Regions from separate parts of the Vibrio sp. 2132-1 genome, predicted to be linked through region 3. Evidence: predicted binding sites of a transcription regulator. Region 3 holds the regulator's gene; each other region holds the start of a gene.

Region 1 (6,521 bases), on a different contig from region 3:
CAAGATGTCCTTAACATCAAGTTTTAGGCTGAGCATTTCCACTTCATCGATGTACCACTTAACAATAGTGCAATGAAAAGCGACCTCAAAGTAGGTCGCTTTTTTATTTTGAGGTTTTTGTCACAGGTCTTGGAAGTGTGATGAATATAGAGTATTTGCACTTAAATTAACAAAAATGTAACGTTTGGAAATGCAATTGTCATAACTAGCTTCTAACTTTGTGTTTTTAGGACAAATTACCGACTAAGTGGTTGGTACTGTAAGTTCGAATTAACGTCCCTTATTGGCACACAAGGATGATTGAGTCACCACGTCATTTGGGCATAAAAACAAACACAATAAGAAAGGAAGTCAATATGTCTTTGTCTCGTCGAGACTTTATGAAAGCTGCCTCTTCAACGGCGATTGTTACCGGGCTGGTGGGCTGTGGTAGCGATGCTAGTGAATCTGTTGCGGTTACCTTTGAGCACGGAGTGGCGAGTGGAGATCCTACTCAAACACAAGTAATCATTTGGACTCGTGTTACGACCTCAGCAAGCTACGCAGATGTAAGCTGGCAAGTTTCATCTAACGAAATTTTTACTGATATCGTACAAAGTGGCACTTTCGCTACAGATACGAGCCGAGATTTTACGGTAAAAGTTGATGTTCAAAACCTCAACGCAAATTCTCACTATTACTATCGATTCATGGTTGGAGATGTCACTAGCGAAGTCGGGCAAACTCAAACATTACCAGAGGGTGGTGTAGAAAAGGCATCCATGGCCGTTGTTTCTTGTGCAAACTATCCTGCTGGTTATTTCCATGTGTATCGAGAGATCTTAAATCAACATGAGCAAGAACCGTTTGATGTGGTACTTCATCTCGGTGATTACATTTATGAGTATGGGGCTGGTGGCTACGCTAGTGAAGATGCTGAGGCACTAGGGCGAGAGCCAAGCAAAGGCACTGAATGCATTACCTTAGATGATTACCGAAAACGGTATGCGCAATATCGCCAAGATGCTGATCTGCAAGCGTTACATGCGAGCCTACCAATGATTGCAGTCTGGGATGACCATGAGCTTGCAAATGATAGTTGGAAAAATGGTGCGGAAAACCATCAAGAAGAGGAAGGCAGTTTTAATGATCGTCGTCCAGCTGCGGCTGCCGCGTGGACAGAATGGTTGCCCGTTCGTGAAAACACTTTCTCAAACATGCTGATTTACCGTCAGTTTTCGTTTGGAAGTCTAGTCAATTTGATGATGCTCGACACGCGACTTGTGGGGCGTGATAAACCGTTGGATTATTTCTCGCTCAGCTCTCCAACGATGGAAGCGATTGGCGGTTTAGTTGCTCAGTCGCGCAGCGAAGACCGAGAGCTGTTAGGCGCTGACCAACTCGCTTGGCTGATGGATGCGTTCAGTACGCACGACGCAACTTGGAATGTGCTAGGGCAACAAGTGTTAATGTCTCGTATGGAGTTGCCAAGTTCGGTTATGACCGCGATGTTTCAATTGTTTACTGCCACTGAAGAACAAAAAACAGAGGCGTTATTAGCAGTAAACTCTGCGATTACGGGTTACCTCTCTGACCCAAGTTCAGATACCATTTCTCTCCCGTATAACCTAGATGCATGGGATGGTTACTACGTTGAGCGAGAGAAAGTTTATCAACTGGCCAAAGCCAACAGTGGTAAATTTGTCTGCTTGGCAGGAGATACGCACAACGCATGGGCAAGTGAGCTTAAAGACGTATCTAAGCATCCTATCGGGATAGAGTTTGCAACTAGCTCGGTGAGTTCCCCTGGGCTAGAGGCCTACCTAGCGTTAGATCCTGTTGCGATCGCTCAAATGGAATACACGTTGCCGCACTTAGTGTCAGAATTACAGTGGGCAGATATCAAGCAGCGTGGCTTTATGCGCGTTACTTTTACGCCCGACAAAGCAGAGTCGACCTGGTATTTCGTATCAACGATTAAAGACAAAACATATCAGGTGACGACCAAGTCAGCCTCCACAACTGATGGTACTACGTTAAATATCGGCTAAACTGAGCCTAATACGAAAAAAGTCCGCAAGCTAGTGCGGACTTTTTATTGGAAAGCGTTTAGCAATCTAGCGACAGTGCTAGTCAATCAATCCGTATTCTTTGCTCAGAACCTCGATGATTTCCGCTTTCGGATTCTCACTCAAATGAATCGGCTTGCCTGTAATCTTCTCGGCAATACCAATGTAGGTGCTCGAAATCGCCATCAAAGATTCGACGGGTAAAGCATTATCACGAGCGAGTGCTTCACGCTCTGGCATACGTTCTTTATTTAGCAAGATATCTGGGTCAGGGAAGTGGTTAAGTAGGAACTGGCGGAAACCTTCTTTTGAGTTCTCTACGATGTGACCTGCTTGGTACTCTTTAGCATCCCATATACGAGATGAGTCTGGTGTACCCACTTCATCCATGTAAATCAGCTTTTCATTGCCAGCAGCATCATGAACATAACCAAATTCGAATTTGGTATCGACAAAGATTTGGTCAATTGCTTCTAATGCTTGGCTGATAACGTTAAAGCCGTCTTTCAGCAGTTTTTCGTAGAGTGCGATATCGTCCGCACTTGAGAAGTTAAATGCTTCGTAGTTGTCTACGATATTTTGACGAGTAATATTAACGTCATCCGCTTCTGGCACACCGGGAATGCCTTTTAGAATGCCTTTTGTGGATGGGGTCATTAGCAACTCTGGCAGTGCTTTGTCTTTTTCTAACCCTTCAGGAAGTTGGATTCCACAAAACTCGCGCTCGCCATTTGCGTAAGCGCGCCACATCGAACCCGTGATGTATTTGCGGCAGATGGCTTCGATTTTTACCGGTTTGGCTTTTTGTACAATCCAAACAAAAGGGTGAGGAATGTCTAGAATATGGCTATCTGCTAAGCCATTTTCTTTGAACAGTTTGAACCAGTGATTAGAAATCGCATTAAGCGCAGCCCCTTTACCCGGGACACCATTAAGACCACCTTCAGCATGCCAAATACAATCGAATGCAGAGATTCGGTCGCTAATCACCATGATAGCCAAGGGCGCATCTGGAGCGACATTGTATCCTTTTTCTTTGATCAGTCGGGCGCTGTCTTCTTCAGTTAACCAGTAAACTGAACGAACTTTTCCACTATGAACGGGTTTATGGGTGCGAATTGGCAGGTCGTCATTGACGGCAAGTACTTGATTAGCAAGGCTCATTGCGACATTCCTATCATCTTAATCAAACGTCAGAAAGAGAAGATATTCAGCAAAATGTGGGCGCTGAATAAATCGAATGTGGGCATCATACCAGAACTATTTTAACTCGCCAGAGAAAAAGCAAACGTTTGCCTGTTTTCTTTAATACAAAAAAAGCCCCCTTAAAAAGGAGGCGAGATGCAGGATGGATAACGTCGAACTTATTAGTGGTACTTATTAACTCTGCCTTCGACGAAAAAGACTTCACACTGATAGCGCTGCGCCATGTCGCGCAACATAGATTGATTCATAAGTGCAATTTTATTGGATGCGACAACAGCACTGGCATTGCCTGAGCGGATGGCTTTTATCACGATCTCGACTTCTGAAAGCTGTTGAGAGGGCTTCATTTGAATAACGTTTTTACAGCAAATATTAGAAGCAGTGAGTTGTTCAAAGTCTGGACGAGGGCAGTCTGCTGTAAACAAAATCCATTGTTTCTGCTGCGATAAAACAGCCAGCTTAGATAGAAGCTGATCCGAAACGGCCATGGGCTTAGTTGCTTGTGCCAATACGTTGTAACGAGAGTATGTATGAGATTGACTTTGTAACTGCATCTTACTGTTCCTTTATACATGCTGTATGTGTATACAGTAGTTTGTTTTGGTGACCTGATCAACCAGTTTCTCAAAAGTTATTTGCGGTTTTTTGAGAAGGAAATAAAAGGATTTGATTCTAAGTGATTGAATTTATGTGGTTGTTTTTCATTTTTGATATGTCTAACATCAATTTAAAAATGTGAGGTGAGTAGAAAACTGGACGAGAGACATACAGGGGTTTACTACTGTATATACAGGTGTTTTTCACGGACAATGGTTTGTATACAGTGGGAGAGGGCTGATAACCGATGCGACGTGCTATGTAAGATAGGAGGGAATACGAGATAGAGATTGGAAATAGGGCTTGGCCGATCAAAAAAGCGCCTTAAAAGGCGCCTTTGAAAATCAGTTCCATTGATTCCGTCTTGCTTAGCTCGCTCGTTGCAAGCGTTCGCGCATTTGCAATTCGCCTTGGTTAAATAGGCGCACGTCGATTTTTGCCATGTCGTAACAAGCTTTACATGAGTAATGGTGCTTGCCATCTAAATAATCGTGACGAGTTACAAGACTAGGTTTTTTACACCAATCACAGGTGCCTTCTTCAGTGAACATTGATTTTCTCCCCACCTAGATTAATTTGAGTCGTTAGGTGTTATTTTGCGCCGGGCATTATGGCATAAAAGCGCGACTTAAGTTAAATGTCTGTTAATTTCTTTGAGAGGGAGATCGATTGCGGTGTTTGATTATATGGGAATAAAAGCATGGCAGCCAAAGTATCCTGACCTATTTTTACTGTTTTGTAACATTTTGTGAAACGAGCTTAAAGGCATGATTGAGTCGCTTCATTTCTTCTTCACTGCCCCTTGTGTCAGGATGATAAAGCTTTGATAACTGTCTATAGCGTAGCTTGATTGCCTGTAAATCAGGGATGGTTTGTGGTGTGTAGCCAAACATAGCACACGCGACGCTTAGCTTATGGTTTTCTGCCTGAGTTTTGGATTTCTTAAATTCTCTGAATAGTTTCTCTAACTGACGCTTCAGTTGCTTGTTCGTAAACTCTAGCTCTTTTATTTTTTCCGCCATTCGTTGATTTTGGCTTTCCTCTTTGGCTTCACGCGCTTTTCTATTCTGCTTGAGTTTTTTGATCACGAGGAAACTTAAGCCGCTGATGATGAGGATCGCCGCTAGCCAAATCAGCCATAGAAACTGCGAGTGTTTTACTTTGGGGTTTGCAACTGTGCTTTTCTCTTCTTGTGTTTGCTCTGCTTTTTTATCGAGCGACTTTATTTGCGAGACTTGTTTAGCTCGTAGTTGGTTGAAGCGCAGCTCTAACAGTTGATTATAAGCTTGTTCTGCTGCTGGATTATGCTGAGAAGCCATTTGATACAAGGCTTCAGTCAATTGAGAAGTTGTGACCTTATCTGGATTGCGCTGAATAAAATCGGCGAGAAGAAAGCCACGATCGGTTGGGTCATTGAGTGCGATAGAGGTTAGCCAATATAACGCTTGTGTTTCATTTTTTTCGCCATTTATCCCTTTAGCAAAGTCGTTCGCGAGCTGTTTTTGCGCAGGGAGGTAACCTTGGTTGGCGGATTGCTCTAGCCAGTAGCGCGTTTCTGGTGAGGCTTCAGCTTCGTTTGATGCCAATAATTGTTGTGCGTACTCGTATTGTTCGATGGGGTCATTTGGAGCTTGAGAGGCAAGTGAGTAGCCAGAAAAGCTGAGGCTAAATAAGCAGAGTAGGGCAGACGTTTTGACAGACATTAATATGTCAGGCCTAACGATAATGGTTAGGCCTGCTCCGGTAATTTTTTATTATTACCGTTATGGTGCAACCAAATTACTTCAGTGGCAAGATCTGGATTTCAACACGACGGTTGCACGCACGACCTTCAGAAGTTTGGTTTGAGCAAATTGGGTTACGTTCGCCGTAGCCGCGTGCAATTGCACGACCAGGTGCAACGTTTTGAGATACTAGGAATTGACGTACGGACTCTGCACGGCGCTCTGACAACGTTTGGTTGTATGACTCACTGCCTGTGCTATCCGTGTAACCATCAATAACGAGACTGGTATCTGGGTACTCAACTAGGATGCGAGCAACACCGCGTAGAGTATTATGGATACTAGCATCAAGTTGGTAAGAGCTTGAAGAGAAGCCGATACCGTTTTCCATACGCAGTAAAAGCTGATTTTCACCAACACGCTGAACTTGTACGCCAGAGTTTAGCAAAGCGCGACGTAATTCCGCTTCTTGTTGGTCAAAGTAGTAACCAACGCCAGCGCCAGTCGCTCCGCCTGCGGCTGCACCAATGAGTGCATGCTGACGACGTTCTTTAGCATCATCACCCGTTGCTAGGCCGATTGCTGCGCCAGCGATCGCACCAATAAGCGCGCCTTGCGTGGTGGAGTTAGTTTCGTATTCACCCGTTGTTGCATTTTGGCGTTGAGTGGCTTGACAGCCAGTAAGAGCTAGCACTAGAGCTAGTGCAATAGGCATCTTTTTCAAGGGAAAATCTCCGTATAAAACTGAGGCGAAACCATGCCTCATAATGGGATGCGAATTATGAATAAACAAGCATTAATATTTGTTATGAGAAAGTAAGATTGATAAGAGTTTCTGTAAGAAAATTCCTACCAATACTGCCAAAGCTCTCAAAGTAAGCCCCATCGACATCGAAGTCATTGCTGCTTATGTGAATCCTTTACTATTCTGGCTATTTCGATGAAT
Region 2 (6,521 bases), on a different contig from region 3:
GTTTGCCGCCAGAGTAGATAGAACTGAATCTAGATCATCATTCTTAACTTGAACAACCGCACCTAGCTCTTCGTTAAATAGAACGGCTAGCGCATCATCACCCAGCTCTGCGATGTTCGCTTTTACGCCACAGTGACCCGCGAATGCCATCTCAGCCAGTGTAACAAACAGACCGCCGTCGCCTTTATCGTGGTAAGCCACTAGCTTGTCATCACGTACTAACGCTTGCATTGCATCAAAGAAGCCTTTTAGCTGCTCTGCATTATCTACGTCAGCAGGTTTGTCACCCAGCTGTTTGTATACTTGTGCCAATGCTGTCGCACCTAAGCGGTTTTTGCCGTTACCCAAGTCAACAAGAACTAGAGAAGTATTTCCTTTGTCAGTGCGTAGTTGAGGAGTCACGGTCTTACGTACGTCTTCCACACGACCAAATGCCGTGATAACTAGCGACAGTGGAGAAGTAACTTCTTTGCTCTCGCCGTTTTCTTCCCACTTGGTTTTCATCGACATGGAGTCTTTACCAACTGGGATAGTCAAACCTAAAGCAGGACACAGTTCTTCACCCACCGCTTTCACTGCTTCGTAAAGACCCGCATCTTCACCTGGGTGACCCGCTGGAGACATCCAGTTCGCAGACAGTTTAATGTGTTTAATATCACCGATGTCTGTTGCCGCAATGTTCGTTAGTGACTCACCAACTGCTAGGCGAGCCGATGCACCAAAGTCTAGTAATGCCACTGGCGTGCGCTCACCCATCGACATTGCTTCGCCATGGTAAGTGTCGTAGCTTGCCGCTGTTACTGCGCAGTTTGCTACTGGTACCTGCCAAGGACCAACCATTTGATCACGAGCAACCAGACCCGTTACTGTTCGGTCACCGATAGTAATTAGGAATGTTTTTTCTGCAACAGCAGGAAGACGAAGTACGCGATCCACCGCTTCATTAAGCTCAATACCATCACGAACAATGGCAGGGCTTTCCACTTTTAGTGTGGTTGCGTCGCGGTGCATCTTCGGTGGCTTACCAAGCAGGATATCCATTGGCATATCGATCGGCGTATTGTCGAAGTGAGAATCTTCTAGCGTTAGATGACGCTCTTCTGTCGCTACACCCACCACTGCATACGGTGCGCGTTCACGCTTACAGATTGCGTCGAATGCTTCCATGTTTTCTGGCGCTACCGCTAGAACGTAACGTTCCTGTGATTCGTTACACCAGATTTCCAGTGGGCTCATGCCCGGCTCATCGTTTGGTACATCGCGTAATTGGAACTTACCGCCACGCTCACCGTCGTCGACAAGTTCAGGCAATGCGTTAGAGATACCGCCTGCACCCACATCGTGGATAAATGCGATTGGGTTGTCGTCGCCTAACTGCCAACAACGGTCGATCACTTCCTGACAGCGACGTTCCATCTCTGGGTTTTCACGCTGTACTGAAGCGAAGTCCAGATCTTCTGCTGACTGACCAGATGCCATTGAGGACGCCGCGCCACCACCAAGACCGATGTTCATTGCCGGACCACCAAGTACGATTAGGCTCGCACCCACTGGAATCTCTTTCTTCTGTACGTGTTCATCTCGGATGTTACCCATACCACCAGCAATCATGATTGGTTTGTGGTAACCACGAATTTCTTCACCCGCATGAGAAGTGACTTTTTCTTCGTAAGTACGGAAGTAACCCAATAGATTTGGACGACCAAATTCGTTGTTGAATGCCGCGCCTCCTAGAGGACCTTCAAGCATGATGTCTAACGCATTTACAATACGACCCGGCTTGCCGAAGTCGGTTTCCCATGGCTGTTCAAAACCAGGAATACGTAAGTTAGAGGTTGTAAAACCAACCAGACCCGCTTTTGGCTTACCGCCGATACCCGTCGCGCCTTCGTCACGGATTTCACCGCCTGAGCCAGTCGATGCGCCCGGCCACGGAGAGATTGCCGTTGGGTGGTTGTGCGTTTCTACCTTCATCAAGATGTGCGTATCTTCATGGTGGTATGTGTATTGACGGGATTTAGGGTCAGGGAAGAAACGCCCCGCTTTAGAACCTGTCATAACGGCTGCGTTGTCTTTGTATGCAGACAGCACATAGTCAGGTGTCGTTTCAAAAGTGTTTTTGATCATTTTGAACAAAGACTTAGGTTGATCTACCCCGTCGATAGTCCAATCTGCGTTAAAAATTTTGTGGCGACAATGCTCTGAGTTCGCCTGAGCAAACATCATCAATTCAATGTCGTTTGGGTTACGCCCAAGCTTAGTAAAGTTCTCTACCAAGTAATCAATTTCATCTTCTGCGAGTGCCAAGCCAAGGGAAACGTTTGCCTCTTCAAGCGCAAGACGACCGCCAGCTAAGATATCAACATGTGCGACAGGCTTAGGCTCTGCAACAGTAAATAATGCTGATGCGGCTTCAAATGCTGTGAATACTGTTTCCATCATGCGGTCGTGAATTAACGCTTTAACAGCGTCAGCTTGAGCTTCTGATAGAACAACTGAAGATTCGACATAATAAGCCGTACCACGCTCTAGACGTTTCACTTTATCCAGACCACAGTTAACAGCGATATCGGTAGATTTAGAAGACCAAGGCGAGATAGTGCCAGGACGAGGCGTGACAAGAAGTAGAAGACCTTCAGGCTCATGCTCTTCGATGGTTGGGCCGTAAGTTAGTAACTTTTCAAGTTTTTCTAACTCTTGGTCATCAAGGTCTGACTTTAGATCGGCAAAGTGCATAAACTCGGCATAAATACCAGTTACAGGCAGATCTTGTTCACGACAAAGTTCCAGTAGTTTATTAACACGAAACTCAGAAAGAGCTGGGGAGCCACGCAAAATTCTCATGTGCTTAGGTCTCTTATGCAATTGATTAAGGTGATATTGGAATAAATTCAGACACTTAAAATAAGCCCTGTCGAACCTATGCCGATTCCACCTCGTCATTGCGAGCGCATTATATAGTAATTGTTTTTGTGATGTAACACCAAAAGCAACCGTTTGCGTCATTTTTTTTGTCAAATTTGAATTACAACTAAAATGTCGATAAAACACACAATGTCACGTTATAAGTGTGTGATTCACTTTGCCCCATGAGCTCGCTTTGATATAAAGGCAAATAGAAATTTTCCAAGATGTACCTATTAATGCAAATAAGTCACTTCAACCGGCTCAAGCGCAGTGCTCTAATTTTAGTTTCTGTTCTTTTGCTCTCTGCTTGCCAGATTGAGTCGGAGCCCAAAAGTGAATTTGAAAAAATTCAAGAACGTGGTGTGCTTCGTGTTGGCACGCTAAACAATCAGCTTTCCTACTACATAGGACCCGATGGTCCCGCAGGGTTGGATTACGAATTGGCGCGTCAGTTTGCGGAGCAGCTCGGCGTCAAACTCGAGATTAAACCAGCCTTTCGCCAGGCTGAGCTTTTTCCTGCTCTTAAGAAAGGAGATATCGATATCATCGCTACGGGTTTAAATCAAACGTCACAAGCAGTCAAACGATTTAGACCAGGCCCTGCCTATTATTATGTAAGCCAACAAGTGGTATATAAAAAAGGGCAACTTCGACCACGTGATATCGAACAACTCATTGAATACCAAGCCTCGAAAGACGACGAGTCCGACGAAGATACAAATGCAGGAGCGCAAACATTAAAGATCGTTGAACAATCGCAATATGTTCCGACCCTAACAGCGTTAAAGAAGCAGTATCCAGAACTTCAGTTTGAAATTGTTGGTGATGCTGACACGAAAGACTTACTCAAATACGTATCGACGGGTGAGTTACGTTTTACTGTGACTGATTCGGTGGAACTTTCCCTAGCTCAACGCCTTTACCCCGATCTTGCGCTCGCATTTGAACTTACAGAAGATCAACCAGTGTCTTGGTTTACTCGACGTTCTGAAGACGAAAGTTTGTATGCGATGCTGATAGAGTTTTTCGGTAACATCAAACAATCAGGAGAACTGTCCACCCTCGAAGAAAAGTACATTGGTCATATTGAGGCATTTGATTACGTTGATACTCGCGCATTCATTCGAGCTCTGGATGACAAATTGCCTAAGTGGGCACCTTTATTCCAAAAGTACAGCGAAGAGTTCGACTGGCGCTTAATTGCAGCATTGGCGTATCAAGAGTCACACTGGAAACCAACAGCAAAATCGCCAACGGGTGTTAGGGGGATGATGATGCTGACTCTGCCAACGGCGAAAAGCGTCGGGGTAACAAACCGTTTAGACCCTGAGCAATCTGTTCGTGGTGGTGTCGAGTACTTACGTCGCATTGTAGGTCGCGTGCCTGATAGCATCAACGAGCATGAAAAAATATGGTTTGCGTTAGCTTCATACAATATTGGTTACGGCCACATGATGGACGCACGACGACTCACCAAAGCACAAGGTGGCGATCCGAACGCTTGGGCCGATGTAAAAGACAGGCTGCCTTTACTTCGTCAGAAGCGCTATTACAGCCAAACTCGCTATGGGTACGCCAGAGGCGATGAAGCGCGTAATTACGTAGAAAATATTCGACGTTACTACCAATCCATCATTGGTCATGTCAGCCAACAGCCAGCGATTGATGAGAATAGCGATGACTTGCAAGTGATTCCGCCGCTCAACCCCGACATTTTGATATCGGGCGCAGTAGAGACCGTCGTAGAACAAGTCTCTGGCGCTTCTGACGTCACGGTTGAAGAAGACACCGAACAAGAAAGCATTGAAGAATAAACCCGCGGTAAACTAAAAAATGACGAGCCTATGAAGCTCGTCATTTTTGTTGAGTCCTAACGAAAACTTATCTAGAATCCAATATTCTGAGTGACACCAACCACACTCAACCATTCCTTTGGTTGGTCGCCTTTTCTTCATCGTTAGTAAAACTGATTGCTTTGTAACCACATGGTTTAGCTCACTTGATGAAGCGGCGCCTTCGGCTACACTCTGCCGAAATAACGTCACTCCTATTATTAAGCATCGTATTGAAATTGTTTGCTGGCTCTGTGCAATGCAGAAGTCAAATGAAGAACGTTTAAACCATACAATGTTTAGTGCGATTATCGAGCCTATTGCCAAGCATCGATGAGCCGCACTTTACTGGTATAAGTCTTGTCTGCAGGAGGTTTTGAATATGAGAAGACGTAGAGTGCAGTCAAAGCGTTTAAATAACACAGTAGCTGCTATCCGACGTAAACGTAAACTGACATGTATGAAAAAGAAAGTAAGTTCACGTAATCGTGTTTTTGTACATTTAGTCAATCACTAGTGCGTCCAAGCAAACATCTACCACGTTGTAGGTGTTTGCTAGCCCTCACCACTCCTACTACCTTGTTCGCTCTCTCCATTTTCTAATGCTTTTTGTGCTTGCTTCTTCGCTTTAATTTCCTTTCGGCGGCGCTTAAAAAACGCTTGTAGCTGAGTACGGCACTCATCTTCTAGCAGCCCCTTTTCAATTAAGGCGTAATGGTAAGCGGCTTGACTTTCAAACAAATTAAGCACTGTTCCTGCTGCTCCAGCTTTTAAATCTGGCGCTCCAAAAACAACCCGCTTAACGCGGCTATGCAATAAGGCTCCGGCACACATTGGGCATGGCTCAAGTGTTACATATAACGTCGTATCCAGAAGGCGGTAATTTTCTAGCTTTTGGCCTGCTTTACGCAGCGTTTGGATCTCAGCATGTGCGGTAGCGTCATTAGTACCAATAGAGCGATTCCACCCCTCAGCGATAATTTCACCATCTTTGACAAGCACTGCGCCAACAGGTACTTCCCCCTCAGCTTCTGCTTGCTCAGCAAGCTCCATCGCTCTGCGCATAAACAATTCATCTTGAGGGGAAAACGGATGGTTAGACAAAGGAGGCTCCAAAGAAACAAAAAACGATTGAAGTCAGGAATTTTATCACCAACTTCGGTTTCACTACAGCAACACATCACGGGACAAAGTCTGCAACTCCAAAAAACTAGTTACAAGACCTATCGATGTTCGTTTTACGAGAACAAAAAAACGCAGATCGAAGACCTGCGCTTTTTGGCTGCCAATTAGCGGCTTTCACACCCTACACGTTTTTACATTGTGTAAGTGTAAGGAGCTTGAATGCCTAGCGGGATACCTACCATCCAATAAGCAACTAGGAAGATAGACCAACCGATCAGCATTGCGATCGAGAATGGCATCATTAGTGACGCAAGCGTACCGATACCAGCCGACTTCACATAACGCTGACAGTAAACCACAACAAGAGGGAAAAATACCATTAGAGGCGAAATGATGTTCGATACAGAGTCACCCACACGGTAAGCCGCCTGAGACAGCTCAGGCGAGATACCAACCGCCATTAGCATTGGCACTAGGATTGGACCAATTAAAGCCCATTTTGCCGATGCCGAACCAATAAGTAGGTTTACAGATGCGGTTAGAAGGATCATACCGATGATGGTCACTTCACCTGGTAGGTTCATCGCTTTTAAGCCTTCTGCGCCATACAACGCTAGCATCGTACCGATGTTTGACTGAGCAAATGCAGATAGGAAC
Region 3 (6,521 bases):
CATTTTTCTTGTTGCCTTCCAACCTGTTTCAACCAAGCTTCTTATGCCGTTAGAGCGAGAGCATAAAGCCTTTTTGCCAGTTTCTGGCACCATCGACTACGTGATGGTTTTAGGGAATGGTCATGTTATCGATGACGAAATTCCACCCACCTCGCAGTTAAGCCGTGCAGCATTAATGCGCTTAACTGAGGGCATTCGTATTTTAAGAATGTATCCAGGCGCGAAATTAATCTTATCCGGCTATGCTGGCGGATCTGAAATTAGCCACGCGCGAATGATGGCGAACGTTGCCCTTGCGTTGGGAGTCGCGAAATCCGATATCATTTTATTAGAAGATGCGAAAGATACGTGGGAAGAGGCGCGTCAAGCGGCTGCATTCGTTCAACAAAAGGAGATTGTGTTAGTCACTTCTGCGAGTCACATGAGCCGTGCATTGTATGAGTTCAACGCAGCAGGCATTAAACCAATCCCAGCCCCGACCAACTTCTTAGCTATTAGCGAGATAAGTCAACCTTGGGATAAATACTCACCTAAAGCGCGTTACTTAGAACAAACAGAGCTTTATTGGCATGAGTACTTGGGCAGTATTTGGCAAAGGTTGCGTGATACTGTCGGCCAAACACCAATGGTTGAAGCAAACTAGTATTATCTTGAAGCCACAAAAAAGGAGAGCCGAAGCTCTCCTTTTTCTTTTTACGATTGAGTTATGTTCCAACTAGTCACCAGCAAACATATAGCCTTCGCCGTGTACCGTTACAAAAATCTGTGGGTTCTTAGGATCGAACTCCATTTTTGCGCGCATACGTCGAATAAGAACATCAATGGTGCGGTCATTCGGCGCATCCACTCGATGGCTGATCATGTTCAAAATACGCTCACGACTTAACACCTGGTTAGGATAAGACGATAATGCCACCAAAAGTTCATACTCTGCTTTAGTTAGTTTTACTGGCTCACCGTTGCGGCTAAGTGCGCGACGTTGAATGTCGAATGTCCACTCCCCAAAGCGCACAATGTGCTCTTCACTGGTTTCATTCGCTTTCGAGCTGCCACTGCGCGCTGCTGAAATACGCCACAGCAAGTTTTTAACGCGAACTAACAGCTCTCTCAGTTCAAAAGGTTTTGTCACATAATCGTCAGCACCCATTTCTAGGCCTACGATTTTATCAATGCTATCCGTGCGTCCTGTTACTAATATGATACCAATATCCGATTGGCTACGTAACTCACGAGTAAGCATCAGGCCGTCTTCACCAGGCAGGTTAATATCCAGCATGATCAGGTCTACATCGCCCGCTTGCAAAACTTCACGCATTTCTGCGCCACTCTCTGCTTCGCTGACTTGGTAGCCCTCATTTTGGAAATATCCCGCAAGCTTACTACGAGTTACAACATCATCTTCTACGACTAATACGTGATAGCTCATTTACACCACTTTTCTGTCTTCTTATTATCCAAGACGTATTCTATTCATAACTAGTAACATTTCTAGTCATAGATACATTAAAACGCAAGATTTAGCGTTTTTATTGATTCAAAACAAGCTTGCCCATTGCTATTAATAAACGGTCATTTTTGACCATAAAACATAACAATTATAGTTACTGCTATTCATTTTAATTGATTACACTTAGGGGATATCCCTAATTGACTTTGTGATGCATGACTTGAAGCATCATTCAGGAGCCCAAAATGCAAGAAGTGAAAGCTTTTAATGAAAAACGCGCTGAAATTTACTGGTGGTTTTCGAGCTTGTTCGCAAAAGAACTAACAGAGAAAGAATTGGAAGCCTATCACAGTGTTGAAATTCGCAGTTTTCTCGCAGGTTTAGGTGAAAATGAGTCGCTAAAACCAGCCGTTGATAGCCTAGTTGATGCGCTGAATCGGTTACAAGATCGTGAAGATGCACAACTAGAGCTTGCAGCTGACTTTTGTGAACTGTTTTTGAAGACAGAAAAATACGGCGCTCTTCCTTACGCATCCATGTACATTGGTGAATCAGGTTTACTGAATGACAAGCCAGCTGAGGAAATGGAAAAGTTGATGGCTGAATTTGGCGTTCAAGTAGACGAAAACCTAAAGGAACCTGCGGATCACTTAGCCGTTGAGCTCGACTTTCTCGGGAACATGATTATCCGCTCAAACGAGCTTGAACAAGAAAAACACATGGAAGAAGCCTTCGTTAAACAAAACGACTTTATCCAGCAACAATTGATGTCTTGGTTACCTCAGTTTTCAGACAAATGTAAACAATTCGACGAATTTGGATTTTACTCGAGTGTCGCGAAACTATTAGTTGCATTTTGTAAACTAGACAGCGCCTACCTTCTTGGTGAATAATTGCCGCCTATTTTTAGGGAGCCTGCCTATCGGGCTTCCTGTATGCCTGAAAGTGACCAATTGTAAGTAACTTGGGTATAATATTCGTTTGCCTTAACTTAGCGCAAAGACGCTTGGTTATTTAGCAGTCAAAATGTGACTTCAAATACACAAATCTCTTGCTGAAAACATTGCTAGTCAGTTCACATAGGGCTAAAATGTGAGCGCAAACGATTAAATATGATTTATATGTAAACCGCTGAAATATAGCGGTTTTTGTGTTTTCTTAACAGGTTGATGGCAATTTCTCATCAGATAGAAAAAAGATAAAATTCATCGACCGATGCTGCTACGTACCCTTTTGTCGCACTTGGATCAACCGCTGCCGAGACACTTAGCGCCAATTTTATATTGCTAGGTGTGAAACCATTAGAGCATCAGGTACATCCAATACGACATATTTCAGTAGCTCGATACAGGACACCATTTATGGCCACGATAAAAGACGTTGCTCGCTTAGCCGGCGTTTCCACTACGACAGTTTCGCACGTTATCAATAAAACGCGTTTCGTTGCAGAAGCAACGCAAGAAAAAGTAATGAAAGCCGTTGACGAGCTGAATTACGCGCCAAGTGCCGTTGCACGCAGCCTAAAATGCAACTCAACTCGTACGATTGGCATGTTAGTAACTCAATCAACTAACCTATTTTTCTCAGAAGTGATTGATGGCGTTGAGAGCTACTGTTACCGCCAAGGCTATACTCTGATTTTATGTAACACAGGCGGGATTTACGAAAAACAACGCGATTACATTCGTATGCTGGCTGAAAAGCGCGTTGATGGCATCCTAGTGATGTGTTCTGACTTAACCGAAGAACTAAAAGAGATGCTTGACCGTCATGCGGACATTCCTAAAGTGGTCATGGATTGGGGCCCAGAGAGCTCACAAGCAGACAAGATCATGGATAACTCAGAAGAAGGTGGCTACATTGCAACCAAACATCTGATTGACAATGGTCATACGGATATCGCTTGTCTAAGCGGTCATTTTGAAAAGCTTGCTTGCCAAGAGCGCATTGCAGGTTTCCGTCGCGCAATGAGCGAAGCGAACCTAGCTGTAAATGAAGACTGGATCCTTGAAGGTAACTTTGAATGTGATACGGCCGTATTAGTTGCAGATAAAATTACCGCAATGGACAAGCGCCCGACGGCGGTATTCTGTTTTAACGACACAATGGCTCTAGGCCTAATGAGCCGCTTGCAACAAAACGGGATCAAAATTCCTGAAGATATTTCAGTGATCGGCTACGACAACATCGAGCTTGCGGAATACTTCTCTCCACCGCTAACGACTATCCACCAACCTAAACGTCGTGTTGGTAAAAATGCATTCGAAATTCTACTTGAGCGTATCAAAGATAAAGAACACGAAAAACGAATTTTCGAGATGCAACCTGAGCTTGTAATTCGAAATACTGTGAAAAAAATGAACTAAATTTCACTGTATTTAACCGTGTTAAATAAGCGCTCTACAGGGGCGCTTATTTTTTTGGAAAAATTAAGCATTCTCTAATACTTCACACCACTCTAATAACAATTGACTAACGTTAACTCCCTGTTTTATATAAATGTAATATATATTAAGAACTCCTTTTCAAAGGCCAATTTGCACCTTTCCATATGCAAAATAGAGCATTCAATCTATCATTTTTATTGAACCGAAATCACACTTTTAACGCTAAACCGTGATGTTAATTCAATATAAGAAGTATGCTCATTGTGTCACGCACAGGGCAAACCATTCGAAAGAGTGGGACGCAAAGCCTCCGGCCTGAACCATATTACGATATGGAAGGTAGCGGGGTTACCGATGGCAAGTGTGTAAGCAATGACTTTACTCTGTAATGACATTGTTTTTACGCATGTTTGCTACTCTCTCGGACCTGACTTTTGGTGGCGTAATATTAATTACACCGAGATAACAAAACATGGATAAACCGATACTCAAAGACTCTATGAAGCTATTTGAGGCACTTGGTAATATCAAGTCGCGCTCAATGTTTGGTGGCTTCGGACTATTCGCTGATGAAACAATGTTTGCACTAGTGGTAAACAATCAGCTTCATATCAGAGCAGACCAAAAAACTTCATCTGACTTCGAGAAACAAGGGCTAAAGCCTTACGTTTATAAAAAACGTGGCTTTCCAGTCGTTACAAAGTACTACGCTATTTCCAGCGATTTATGGGAATCAAGCGAACGCTTAATCGAAGTAGCGAATCAATCATTGAAAAAGGCAAAGCTTGAGAAAGAACAGCAAGCAAGTACAAAGCCTAACCGTTTGAAAGATTTGCCTAACTTACGACTGGCTACCGAGCGCATGCTAAAAAAAGCCGGCATCGAATCCGTAGAGAAGCTTGAAGAGGAAGGTGCGCTTAACGCCTATAAAGCGATAAGAGATACGCACTCTGCAACCGTCAACATTGAGTTGCTATGGGCACTAGAAGGGGCTATCAACGGCACTCATTGGAGTGTGGTACCTCAAGCTCGCCGAGATGAGTTGATGAACGGCCTCCAATAAAAGTCGGCCTAAAAACTATCTTGTAAAACCGCAGTCTAATCTGCGGTTTTTTTGTGAAATTTTTTCGGTTTTCCTACTGTCTTATTACATATATCCCAAATTGGAATCAAAATTATGAATAAGAAACTGATATTAGGTCTCATCCTACTAGCGGCTATCGTCTTTTTAGGTATTAACTTTGGCCAGTATTTAACCTTAGAGAATGCAAAAGCCCAACAAGAAGCACTAACTACATACATCGATCAGAATTTTGTATTCTCGGCTGCGATTTACTTTTTTACCTACATTGCAATTACCGCTTTTTCTATCCCAGGAGCGGCAGTAGTCACCTTACTTGGTGCAGCCTTATTTGGTTTTTGGACAAGCTTGCTACTGGTTTCTTTCGCTAGCACTATGGGGGCAACACTGGCCTTCTTGAGCAGCCGATACTTATTGCGTGACTGGGTACAAAACAAATTCGGAAATAAACTCAACGCAATTAATCAAGGTGTCGAAAAAGACGGAGCTTTTTATCTATTTTCCTTGCGTCTAATCCCTGTATTCCCTTTCTTTCTAATCAACTTACTGATGGGCTTAACGCCGATGTCTGTAGGTAGATTTTATCTCACTAGCCAAATAGGTATGCTGCCAGGCACAGCCGTATATCTGAATGCAGGTACTCAATTAGCAACAATTGAAAGCCTATCGGGCATTGTTTCACCCGCAGTATTAGCGTCTTTTGCGCTATTGGGACTATTTCCAATCATCACTAAATGGGTTATGAATAAAGTAAGGCCGACACCAAGTCAGCAAAACTCGTAATTGGTGAAGTGGGTATTTTGATGAAAATATTTATCGCTAAAAACCCAGCAGAAGCACACATTGTATGTGAGCTGCTTAAAGTGGAACAAATTTACTGTGAAGTTCGTGGAGAAGGTATTTTCGGCTTAAAAGGAGAACTGCCGTTTGGTGATGATACCGATCCTTATGTGTGGCTTTTTGACACTGCACAAAAGATGAAAGCTGAAGAAATAGTAAAAGCATATCGAAAACAATCCGATAGGCATGAGTATCAAGATTGGCAATGCCCAAAATGTCATGAAATAAACGAAGGGCAATTTGGTGCATGTTGGCAATGTGGATATCAACTAGGAGAGCTATAGCGGCTCTCCTATTCAGTGGATGCACTCAGTTTTAAGCACATACAGCTTGCTGTTTAATAAACTCGATGGAGTGTTGATTGAAGTCTTCTGGACGCTCTACATTGCATACATGACCACAATTCGGGATTTCTCGTAGAATGCTGAGCTTATGTGCTGCAACCATTTCTTTGACAGGTTTAATAAACATGTAATCCCTGTCGCCCATTAAGTAAAGAGTCGGAATGGGTAACTCTCGATCTTTAAAATATTTCATTAACGGATTTACATCAGCGGCAAGAATAAACCAACGTTTAAATTCTTTTTGGCAAAGCTTCTTGGCTTCGCGAATAAAAAGGTGGCGAGATTCTCGTTGGCTTCTTTGAGGCATAACAATATAAGCGAACAGTTTGTAGAGCCACATGTACGGTAGGATATGCTTACAAAAATTACCTAATTTCACCAATATCTGAGAACGAGTGTTAAGCCTTGTGACAGCACCGCCG

What was found. The regulator PurR, encoded in region 3, represses purine synthesis genes. The targets are predictions, from matches to a motif close to TNANGNAAACGTTTNCNTNA.
Region 1: R8N47_RS05815 (phosphoribosylaminoimidazolesuccinocarboxamide synthase) is a predicted target of PurR. The motif match lies at 3,329-3,348, and genes of this name have one in related genera.
Region 2: purL (phosphoribosylformylglycinamidine synthase) is a predicted target of PurR. The motif match lies at 2,986-3,005, and genes of this name have one in related genera.

The regions. Positions count from the first base shown of each region.
Region 1 is NZ_JAWPON010000004.1:172,005-178,525, reverse strand. Features, by position in the region: gene R8N47_RS05825 (hypothetical protein) at 1-27, shown strand, start outside; gene R8N47_RS05820 (alkaline phosphatase D family protein) at 357-2,030, shown strand; gene R8N47_RS05815 (phosphoribosylaminoimidazolesuccinocarboxamide synthase) at 2,109-3,212, opposite strand; gene R8N47_RS05810 (SulA-like leucine-rich domain-containing protein) at 3,416-3,808, opposite strand; gene R8N47_RS05805 (hypothetical protein) at 4,220-4,402, opposite strand; gene R8N47_RS05800 (hypothetical protein) at 4,580-5,554, opposite strand; gene R8N47_RS05795 (OmpA family protein) at 5,631-6,290, opposite strand; gene R8N47_RS05790 (DUF2786 domain-containing protein) at 6,508-6,521, opposite strand, start outside.
Region 2 is NZ_JAWPON010000012.1:75,197-81,717, forward strand. Features, by position in the region: gene purL (phosphoribosylformylglycinamidine synthase) at 1-2,844, opposite strand, end outside; gene mltF (membrane-bound lytic murein transglycosylase MltF) at 3,144-4,721, shown strand; gene tadA (tRNA adenosine(34) deaminase TadA) at 5,295-5,843, opposite strand; gene R8N47_RS14880 (AbgT family transporter) at 6,056-6,521, opposite strand, start outside.
Region 3 is NZ_JAWPON010000013.1:79,762-86,282, forward strand. Features, by position in the region: gene elyC (envelope biogenesis factor ElyC) at 1-643, shown strand, start outside; gene torR (two-component system response regulator TorR) at 716-1,426, opposite strand; gene torD (molecular chaperone TorD) at 1,693-2,340, shown strand; gene purR (HTH-type transcriptional repressor PurR) at 2,809-3,813, shown strand; cyclic di-GMP riboswitch class I at 4,101-4,190, shown strand; gene R8N47_RS15735 (TfoX/Sxy family DNA transformation protein) at 4,307-4,897, shown strand; gene R8N47_RS15740 (TVP38/TMEM64 family protein) at 5,012-5,698, shown strand; gene R8N47_RS15745 (DUF2007 domain-containing protein) at 5,719-6,039, shown strand; gene R8N47_RS15750 (alpha/beta fold hydrolase) at 6,071-6,521, opposite strand, start outside.